3 regions of the Aquabacterium sp. A3 genome follow, and region 1 is predicted to be linked to each of the others. Evidence: predicted binding sites of a transcription regulator. Region 1 holds the regulator's gene; each other region holds the start of a gene.
The links. Region 1 encodes FNR, which switches genes on or off when oxygen is low (the NO sensors DNR and NnrR bind a similar motif). Its sites were predicted from a motif close to TTGATNNNNATCAA; they were not measured.
Positions count from the first base shown of each region.

Region 2: WNB94_RS08590 (OmpW/AlkL family protein) is a predicted target of FNR. The motif match lies at 1,939-1,952, and genes of this name have one in related genera.
Region 3: WNB94_RS03340 (ribonucleoside triphosphate reductase) is a predicted target of FNR. The motif match lies at 1,475-1,488, and genes of this name have one in related genera.

Region 1 is NZ_JBBPEV010000005.1:177,801-181,074, forward strand. Features, by position in the region: gene hemN (oxygen-independent coproporphyrinogen III oxidase) at 1-744, opposite strand, end outside; gene fnr (fumarate/nitrate reduction transcriptional regulator Fnr) at 998-1,714, shown strand; gene WNB94_RS15375 (hypothetical protein) at 1,778-2,071, opposite strand; gene WNB94_RS15380 (nitrogen fixation protein FixH) at 2,187-2,453, opposite strand; gene ccoG (cytochrome c oxidase accessory protein CcoG) at 2,471-3,274, opposite strand, start outside.
Region 2 is NZ_JBBPEV010000001.1:1,973,297-1,976,570, forward strand. Features, by position in the region: gene WNB94_RS08585 (PEP-CTERM sorting domain-containing protein) at 32-727, shown strand; gene WNB94_RS08590 (OmpW/AlkL family protein) at 1,245-1,850, opposite strand; gene metF (methylenetetrahydrofolate reductase [NAD(P)H]) at 2,074-2,925, opposite strand; gene WNB94_RS08600 (TlyA family RNA methyltransferase) at 2,934-3,274, opposite strand, start outside.
Region 3 is NZ_JBBPEV010000001.1:766,293-769,566, forward strand. Features, by position in the region: gene WNB94_RS03340 (ribonucleoside triphosphate reductase) at 1-1,397, opposite strand, end outside; gene WNB94_RS03345 (ABC transporter ATP-binding protein) at 2,031-2,741, opposite strand; gene WNB94_RS03350 (ABC transporter permease) at 2,744-3,274, opposite strand, start outside.

The DNA of each region.
Region 1 (3,274 bases):
GTAGCCGTACAAGGCCACGCGATCGGGCCTCAATGACGCCAGTTGTTCCAGCGTGCGACGAAAGCCCACCAGATTCTGCTTGGGCAAGCCGTAGATCAGATCGGTGTTGATGGACTCGAACCCCAAAGTGCGCGCCTGCTCCATCAGCGCCTGGACCGACGCGAAGGGCTGAACACGGTGCACCGCCTTCTGAACGTCCGGGTCAAAGTCTTGCACCCCCAGGCTGAGGCGATTGAAGCCCATCTCGGCCAGCGCGGCCAGGCGTGGCCCGTCCACGGTGCGTGGGTCCACCTCGATGGCGTATTCGCCACCCGGCACAAAACGGAACGCCTCCTTGAGCACCTGCATCAGGTCGTTCAGTTCGTCATTGGACAAGAACGTGGGGCTGCCGCCGCCAAAATGCAGCTGTGACACCGCTTGCCGAGGCCCCAACTGCTGCCTCACCAACTCGATTTCCTGCTTCAAGGCAGCCAGGTAAGGCTGCGCCCGCTCATGGTGTCGGGTGATGATCTTGTTGCACGCACAGTAGTAGCAAACCGATTCGCAAAACGGGATGTGCACATACACCGACAGCGGATTGGCCGGTCCGGCGATGGCGCCGCCACCGCTGCCGCGCTGATGCAAGGCCTGAGCGTACTGTGCAGCGCCATAGGCCTCCACAAACCGGTCTGCGGTGGGGTAAGAGGTGTAACGCGGCCCGCTGACGTCCAGGCGGGTCAGCATGTCGGAAGTGACATGCACCACGGCCTGAGCAGGCGCGTGGTTCTGTGCAGTGTGGTTCATGCAGGCACTTTGCCAGCGCGAAGCTACCCAGGGTTGATCTGGCTCAAGGTCCGTCGCCAGTCAACGGCAACAATTCAGCAAACCATTGAGGTCGCTCATGTTTCAACCCAGCCCATCCATTTCCATCACCCCCACCGCACCTGGTGATGACAGCCCCTGCGGACTGCCGGGTCGTGTTTCGCAAAACGCTGGTTGTGCGTCACAATCAAAGCCCATGAGACTTGATTCCTTCAAGGTCGCGTGCTCCAGCTGCAACCTTCGTGAGTTGTGCCTGCCTGTGGGCCTGACCCAAAACCAGTTGAACCACCTGGATGACTTGGTGGCGTCGCGCAAGATGGTCAAGCGCGGTGAAGCACTGTTCCACACGGGCGACCCATTCCGCTCTTTGTATGCGGTGCGCACCGGTTTCTTCAAAACCCGGATCTCGGCTGAAGACGGCCGGGATCAGGTGACGGGGTTTCAGATGGCAGGCGAGTTGCTGGGCCTGGACGGCATCAGCACCGACCGGCACGCCTGCGATGCGGTGGCATTGGAAGACTCGCAGGTTTGCGTGATTCCGTTTTCTCAGCTGGAAGAGCTGTCGCGCGAGGTCTCGGACCTGCAGCACCAATTCCACAAGATCATGAGCCGCGAGATTGTTCGTGATCATGGCGTGATGCTGCTGCTGGGCAGCATGCGGGCTGAAGAACGCCTGGCCGCCTTTTTGCTGAACCTCACGCAGCGCCTGCATGCACGGGGCTTCTCGGCATCTGCGCTGGTGCTGCGCATGACACGCGAAGAAATCGGCAGCTACCTGGGTCTGAAGCTGGAAACCGTGAGCCGCACGTTCTCGAAATTCCAGGAAGAGGGCTTCCTGGAGGTCAAGCAGCGCGACATCCGCATCATCAATGAAGACGGATTGAAGGCACTGGTCAACAACGCACGTTGCTGATCCAACAGCGGCGCGCGTGATGCGCGCCGTGCATGCTTGGCAGGATGATGTTGGGCTGTGGCCTTAACCGTGCGCGTGGCGAGTCAGGGCGGCCTCGCGCCGCATGCGCTTGCTGCGGCGCTGTGCGCCGATCGCCGCAGGCGCTTTGCGCATCCACCACGACAAACCGGCTGAACCAGCCGTCACGACCCAGAACACCAGGAAGCTGAGGCTGTAAATGGTGTTGACCTCGGGCTGCCAGCCACCCAGGCTGACGTGGCTGGGATCCACCACCGAGAACACCAGCATTTCAAGCACGCCTGCAGCCAAGAACGACGGCCACAGGATTTGCGCAAGCACGACCGGACGATGTGTCATCTGGCACTCCTCCACCACGATGTGGTGCATGAGCCATGTTGTCCCAGCGAGCGCCCCGTGCCACGAGGACAAACCCCAGGGCCTCAGGCCCGCAGGCTTACCCCCTTGATCGGGCTCAATTCGCGTCCAGCACAGCCCTGGTGGGGTCGGCGGCATGGTTGCGCGCTTTGTGCGCGGGCAACTCTTTGGCCGAGTGAACCTGGCCGGCAGAAGTGTCCAGCACGGGGTCGACGTTGCGCACGGCGATGACCACGGTGGTGAGGCCGGCCACCACCACCAGAGCGGGGCCGCCGATGACCAGCCAGACGATGGGCAGGCGCCACCAGGGCGGGTTGCTCACGGGCGCAGACTGGGCGTTGTTACCAGGTGCAGATTGGGCCATGGGATGGTTGCTCCGTCTCAACGAGGAATCATGAAGGTGGATTTTTCTCTGACGTCCAGCTGGGCGTCAACGCCGTGGCGCATGCGCTCGACCACGATGGTCATGCCCATGCTGCCGCTGCCCAGACGCGCCGCCGTATCGGGCGGGATGCGCACCGACACCGGCACCCAGCGCGCCTCGGCCGGGCCCAGCACGATATCTTGCCCGCCCTCGACCTCGGCCTGGGGCAATTGCTCGACGCCCACGCGGTAGCGCTGAACGGTTTCAGAGGCGTTCATCACCTGCACGCGGTACACGTTCTCGACATAGCCATCGTCCACGATGCGCGCCAGCGCCCCACGGTCCTTGACGATGTCAACGCGGAATGGGGGGCGGGTGTACAGGCTGTACATGAAGGCGCCCACCACCGCCACCAGGATCGCGGTGTACAGCAACACACGAGGCCGCGCCACCCGAGACCACATCTGGGACGAGTCCCACCCCTGGTCCATGGCATTTTGCGTGGTGTAGCGAATCAGGCCACGGGGCGTGCCCATCTTGTCCATCACACCATCGCAAACGTCAATGCATGCAGCACAGCCGATGCACTCATACTGCAGGCCATTGCGGATGTCGATGCCAGTGGGACACACCTGAACACACAGTGTGCAGTCGATGCAATCGCCCTTGGCCTGGCCACTGGCGGCCGCCTTGCGGGACTTGGCGCCACGCGGCTCGCCACGCTTGGGGTCGTAGCTGATGATGAGCGTGTCGCGGTCGAACATGGCGCTTTGGAAGCGCGCATACGGACACATGTACTTGCAGACCTGCTCACGCATGAA
Region 2 (3,274 bases), on a different contig from region 1:
TCATCAGCACATCTCTGAGGAAGTACCCATCATGATGATCAAGAAGCTGTCCACCGCCATCGCCCTGGTGGCCGTCGCCACCGCCGCCTCCGCGGCCAACCAGCCGTTCACCGCCACCAACGCCACCGTCGGCATCGACGCCAGCGCCATTTCGGCCACCGGCTACAGCCTGAGCGCCACGGGTGCCGCATCGCTCAGCGGTGGCACCTTGACGATCGCTGTCGAGTCGCTCGGTCTGGACACCAGCCCCGGCGCCCTGGACATCAACTTTGCCGAAACCGGCGGCCTGAAGCTGACCAAGGCGTTCAACCCCAGCATCACCCTGACCGACTTCACCTTCGACCTGTCGACCAACACCTTGTATGGTGACCTGAAGGCGGGCATCTTCCTGAACCTGAACGACCAGTCCCTGCTGACCGCCACGAACGTGAGCAGCAGCTTTGGTGGCGTGGATGGCACCAGCGTGACCTCCTCGGGCAGCGCCCGCACTCTGGGCCTGTCGGCCAGCGGCTTCGTGCTGTCGCAAGCCTTCCGTGATTACCTGACCGACGCCGAAGTCAATCCCGATGATTTTGGCTACATCGCCGACATGATCACCGCCGTGAACATCGGCACCGTGTCGATCACCCCCACGGTGCCCGCCGTGCCCGAGCCCTCCACCTACGCCCTGATGGGCCTGGGTCTGGTCGGCATGGCCCTGGTGTCGCGCCGCCGCCGTCAGGCCTGATCCCTGGCGTGCCCTCACGGGCACCTGGTTGGAAAGCCCGCCTTAGCCCGCCCTAGCCCGCCTTGTGCGGGCTTTTTGCTGGGTTCAAACCACGGCGCGGAGCCCGATCACCCGTCCAGCCCGGGCACATCGCGCAACGGCAGGCACGGCGCCCGGCTCCGTCGCACGCCACGGTCAGGCATCAGGCCGCCGGGGGTGGCGGGTGGGCGCCTCGATGCGGCCGAGGCGCGCAGGCATGGGCTGGGCCGAGCTTCGCGGGCGAAGATCGGCTTCGTGATCTGACTGGCCGGGGATGTTTGAGCGGAGCGCCAGCGCAGCGAGTTCCACGGCCCCAGCCCATGGCGAGCACCGCAGGGAAGCCCGGCGCCAGCAGGGCCCGCATCGTGAAGCCCGCCCGCCGCCCCCGGCGGCCTGATGCCTTCCACCCCACACCAACCATATGCCCAAAACCAAAAGCCTCCCGAAGGAGGCTCTTGGTGCGGCGATGCGCGGGTGTTCAGCCGATCAGATCAGCTGATCAGAAGCGCCAGCCGATGCCCAGGCCCACCAGCAGCGGGTCGACCTTGACCTTGCCCAAGTTTGTACCGCCGGCATCCAGATCGGTGCGGATTTGCACCTTCTTGACGTCCAGGTTCAGGTACATGCCCTTGCTGATTTCGTAGTCCACACCGGCTTGCAGCGCGAAGCCGAAGCTGTTCTTGTCGATCGACAGGCCGGCAGGCAGGTCCACACTGGAGAAGCGGGTGTAGTTCACACCGGCGCCCACATAGGGCTTGAAGCCGTTGACCTGGTCAAAGTGGTACTGCACGGTCAGCACGGGCGGCAGGTGCTTCAGGGTGCCGATCTTGCTGCCATCGGCCTTGACGTCCTGCTTTTGCGGGTAGGTCAGGATCAGCTCGGCGGCGATGTTGGGCGTGAAGAAGTAGGTGATGTCCACTTCGGGCAGCCACTTGCTGTTGATGCCCACGTCCAGTCCATCAATGGTGTCCTTGTTGGCCGGGTCGAGGTGAACGGCGCGCGCGCGCACCAGCCAGGCGCCATCAGACGACTGGGCCAGAGCAGGGGTCAGGGTGGAGGCGGCCAGGGCCAGTGCAGCAGCGATGCGAACAGCGGTGTGTGTCATGGTGGTGTCCTTCTTGTTGAACAGGATTCCTGCGGCCCCGACCGGAGCCGCGATGGAGTCATTTCAACAAGCGCGGGCACACACCAACTTGTGCTGCATCAAGTCGCCAGGGGCCGCCCACGTCGCCGGTACGGCCACCACCACGTGTCTTTGCGCCAGATCAGAGGCCGCCGCCGTGGGCGATGCCGCCACGCAACAGTCGGCCGTCAGCCCGGCGGCGGGCTCACCAGCCCAGGCGCTCGCAGATGGCCTTGACCGTGGTGGCCTGGTTCATCGTGTAGAAGTGCAGGCCCGGCACGCCGGCGCAGCGCAGCTGGTCGCACAGGTCCACCACCACGTCCAGCCCGAAGGCCTGGATGGAGGCCTTGTCGTCGCCAAAGCCTTCCAGGCGGGTGCGGATCCAGCGCGGGATCTCGGCGCCACAGGCGTCCGAAAAACGCAGTAACTGGCTGGCGTTGGTGATGGGCATGATGCCCGGCACCACGGGGATGGTGGCGCCGGCCTTCTCGGCTTCATCGACGAAGCGGAAGTAGGCGTCGGTGTTGTAGAAGTACTGGGTGATGGCCACGTCGGCACCCGCCTTCACCTTGGTGACGTAGGCCTGCAGATCGGCCTGCGGGTTGCGGGCCTGGGGGTGCATCTCGGGGTAGGCGCCCACCTCGATGTGGAAGTGGCCGCCGGTTTCTTCGCGGATGAAGGCCACCAGTTCGCTGGCGTACTTGAACTCGCCAAAGCCGCCATAGCCGCTGGGCAGGTCGCCCCGCAGGGCCACGATGCGCGTGATGCCATCGGCCTTGAACTGGGCCAGTTGCTCGCGCACGCTGGCCTTGCTGGCGCCGATGCACGAAAAGTGCGGCGCGGCATCGCAGCCTTCGGCCAGGATGGCGCGCACGGTCTGGATGGTGCCGTCCTGCGTGGAGCCGCCGGCGCCGTAGGTAACCGAGCAGTACTCGGGCTTGAGCGGGTAGAGCTGCTGGCGCACGGCCGAGAGCTTGTCCACGCCCTCGGGCGTCTTGGGCGGGAAGAACTCGAAGCTGATGGGCAGGCGCTGCTGCGTGGGGTCTACGGTGGTCATGAGTCAGATCACGCTTGCTCGGGCGCCAGCGGCGACTGCGCCCAGATGAAGAATTCCAGGTTGCCGTCGCCACCGGCAATCGGGCTGGCAAAGCCCTTGTGCACCTTCCAGCCCAGGTCGGTACAGGCGCGGCGCACCATGTCGCGGGCACGCGCGTGCTGGGCCGGGTCTTTGACGACGCCGCCCTTGCCCACGTGCTCTTTGCCCACCTCGAACTGCGGCTTGATCAACATGACCACCTGGCCACCGGGCTTCAGCCAGGGGCCCAGGCCGGGCACGATCTTGGACAGCGCGATGAAAGACAAATCGGCCACGATCAAATCAAAGCCCTCGGCCGGCGCGTGCTCGC
Region 3 (3,274 bases), on a different contig from region 1:
TCCATGTGGCCCTGAATCACCTTGCGTTTGATCTCCAGACTCTGGCACGCCAGGTTCATCAGGTGATCGGTGCGCGCCAGCAGGGCCACCTCATCACCGGCATGCAGATAACCCAGCCGAGCGCAGTTCAGCGTGACCACGCCCAGCGAGCCCGTTTGCTCGGCCGAGCCGAAGAGGCCGTTGCCCCGCTTGAGCAGCTCGCGCAGATCCAGTTGCAGCCGACAGCACATCGAGCGGATCATGTGCGGCTGCAACTCTGAGTTCACGAAGTTCTGGAAGTACGGCAGGCCGTACTTGGCCGTCATCTCAAACAAGGCCTCGGTGTTGGGGTGCTCCCAGTCGAAGTCCTTGGTGATGTTGTAGGTCGGGATCGGGAAAGTAAAGGCCCGGCCACGCGCGTCGCCTGCCATCATCACGTCGATGTAGGCGCGGTTGATCATATCCATCTCGGCTTGCAGGTCGCCATAGGCAAAGGGCATCTCGACGCCACCGATGACGGGCACCTGCTCGCGCAGATCCTCAGGGCAGACCCAGTCGAAGGTGAGGTTGGTGAAGGGAGTTTGCGTGCCCCAGCGCGAAGGCACATTGAGGTTGTAGATCAGCTCTTGCAGGCACTGGCGCACCTGCTCGTAAGGCAAGCCATCCTTGCGGATATAGGGTGCCAGGTAGGTGTCGAAGGAGCTGAAGGCCTGCGCCCCCGCCCACTCGTTCTGCAGCGTGCCCAAGAAGTTGACGATCTGCCCCACGGCAGACGACAGGTGTTTGGGTGGCCCTGCCTCCACCTTGCCCGGCACGCCGTTGAGGCCCTCGTGCAGCAGCGTGCGCAGCGACCAGCCCGCGCAGTAGCCTGAGAGCATGTCGAGGTCATGGATATGGAAGTCGGCATCGCGGTGCGCCTGCCCGACCTGCTGCGGGTAGACATGGCTGAGCCAGTAGTTGGCGATCACCTTGCCCGACACATTGAGGATGAGCCCACCCAGGGAATAGCCCTGGTTGGCGTTTGCGTGGATACGCCAGTCCTGACGGTACAGATATTCGTTGACCGAGCGCTCAACATCGACCGCAGTGCGGCGGTCTTCGCGCAGCGCGCGGTGCTGCTCGCGATAGACGATGTAGGCGCGCGCGGCCTGGGTGTGACCCGCATCGATCAGCACCTGCTCGACCACGTCTTGGATCTGCTCAACAGTAGGAACGCGCTCGCTGAGTCGTTGGATGACGGTATCGGTCAGTCGCCAAGCTTCATCAACATCAAAAGACTTCGTGGCATCACCCGCCGCGGCCATGGCCCGCGCGATACGCTCTGGCTTAAAGCCAGCCGTGCCGCCGTTTCGTTTGAAGACAGCCACAGGCGTGGCACGGTGGGCATTGGCGGCTGGCTGGCTGTCGCTGGTATGCATGCGGTCTCCACACATTCAGTGGCTGGCGTAAGTACCAGACACCAAGGCCAGTGTTTCGGCATGCTGCTGAGAGGGTTTTGACGGGGGTCAAGTGGGCAGTGGCTTGTGTTGGCGGACGAGAGTGGTCCGCCACGACTCGGAATAGACTCCCCGCCTCAGGCTGATCTGAGACGTTCGCACTCTTCGTACGCCTTCATCGCACGCATGCGCTCGCGGTGTTCGTTACGCTCCTGTTCCGTCATGAACGCCCAGCCTGGGATGTAGCCCGAACCTCAGCGCAGCGCCGTGACCACTGCCGGTGCCCATACCCATGCCGGGCGCACTGGCGACCGGGCTGGCGCCCATCGGACCCGGGCCCATACCTGGACCTGCACCGAGTCCCTTGCCACCGCCGCGCTGAGCCACAGCGGCACACATTGGCAATCCGATGAAGGATGTCAAAACGATCATTCGAACGATTTTCATGCTTCGCTCCTTGGTCAAAGAGACACCAAGGTCGCAGTGCCCAGCCAAGTGCCTTGGAGACCGCAGGAACAACCCAAAGAACGGGCGTCGCTCGTTCGGCATGGGCTGTGCGCCACATCCACATCTGTCCGGGAAAAACTCCTGCCCCGATCGAGCATCAAGCCATCCTCAGCTCAGCGCGCGCCCTTCGCCTGCCTCTTCGTGGGTGACTCCATCACGGATGTGATAAATCCGCTTGAAGGTCGGGATGATTTTCTCGTCGTGCGTGACCACGATGACGGCGGTCTCGAAACGCTGCGCCATGTCATTCAGGATGCGCACCACTGACATCGCTCGCACGGAATCCAAGGGAGCTGTGGGCTCGTCGGCCAGGATCACCGGCGGGCGGTTGACCAGCCCTCGAGCGATGGCCACGCGCTGCTGCTCGCCCCCTGACAACTGTGATGGCATGGCCTTGGCTCGATGGTGGACATCCAGCGCGGTCAGCAAGTCCAGCGCGCGCTGCCGTGCCTGGTCATTGGGCATGCCGGCCAGCATGGGTAGCAGGGCTACGTTGTCGGTCACATCCAGAAAGGGGATCAGGTAAGGCGCCTGGAACACAAAACCGATTTTGTCGCGGCGCAAGGCACGCAGATCGGGCACTTTCCAGCTGTTGTCAAAGATCACGTCTTCACCCAATTGCATGCGCCCGGCGGTAGGGTTGATCACAGCCCCCAGACATTTGAGCAAGGTGCTTTTGCCCGATCCTGAGGGGCCGATCAGACCCACCACTTCACCGGGCTCGACATGCATGTTGACCTCTCTCAAGGCCAGCAGGGCGGTGTCGCCCTCGCCATAGCGCTTGCTCAACCCTTCAATGTGGATGCCCTTGCGCGACATGCTCAGCCCCCAATCGCTTCAGCAGGGTCAACACGCAGGGCCATGCGGATGGACACCAGGCTCGACACCATGCAGATGCCCAGCACGATGAAGAAGCCGAGGATCGAATCACCCGGCGCCAGCAGCACGTACTTGGGGAACATCGGGGCCGCAAAGGTGGCGGCAATCTTGCCGACGACAAAGCCGATCACCCCCAGCACCAGCGCCTGCTGCAAGATCATGGCGGCGATGGTGCGGTTGCGTGTGCCGATCAGCTTCAGCACCGCGATCTCGCGGATCTTGTCCATGGTCAGCGTGTAAATGATGAAAGCGACAATGGCCGCACTGACCATGGACAGGATGACGAGGAACATGGCAATCTGCTTGGCCGAGGTGGCAATCATCTTGCCCACCAGGATGCTCTCCATCTGCGCGCGCACATGCACGGTGAAGCGCTTCCAGCGGCGGATGGGCTCGGCCACCTCATCGGGCGAGGCGCCAGGCTGGATGCGAACCAGCACGGCATTGACCGCGCTGTTGCGGGTCTGCGAGTC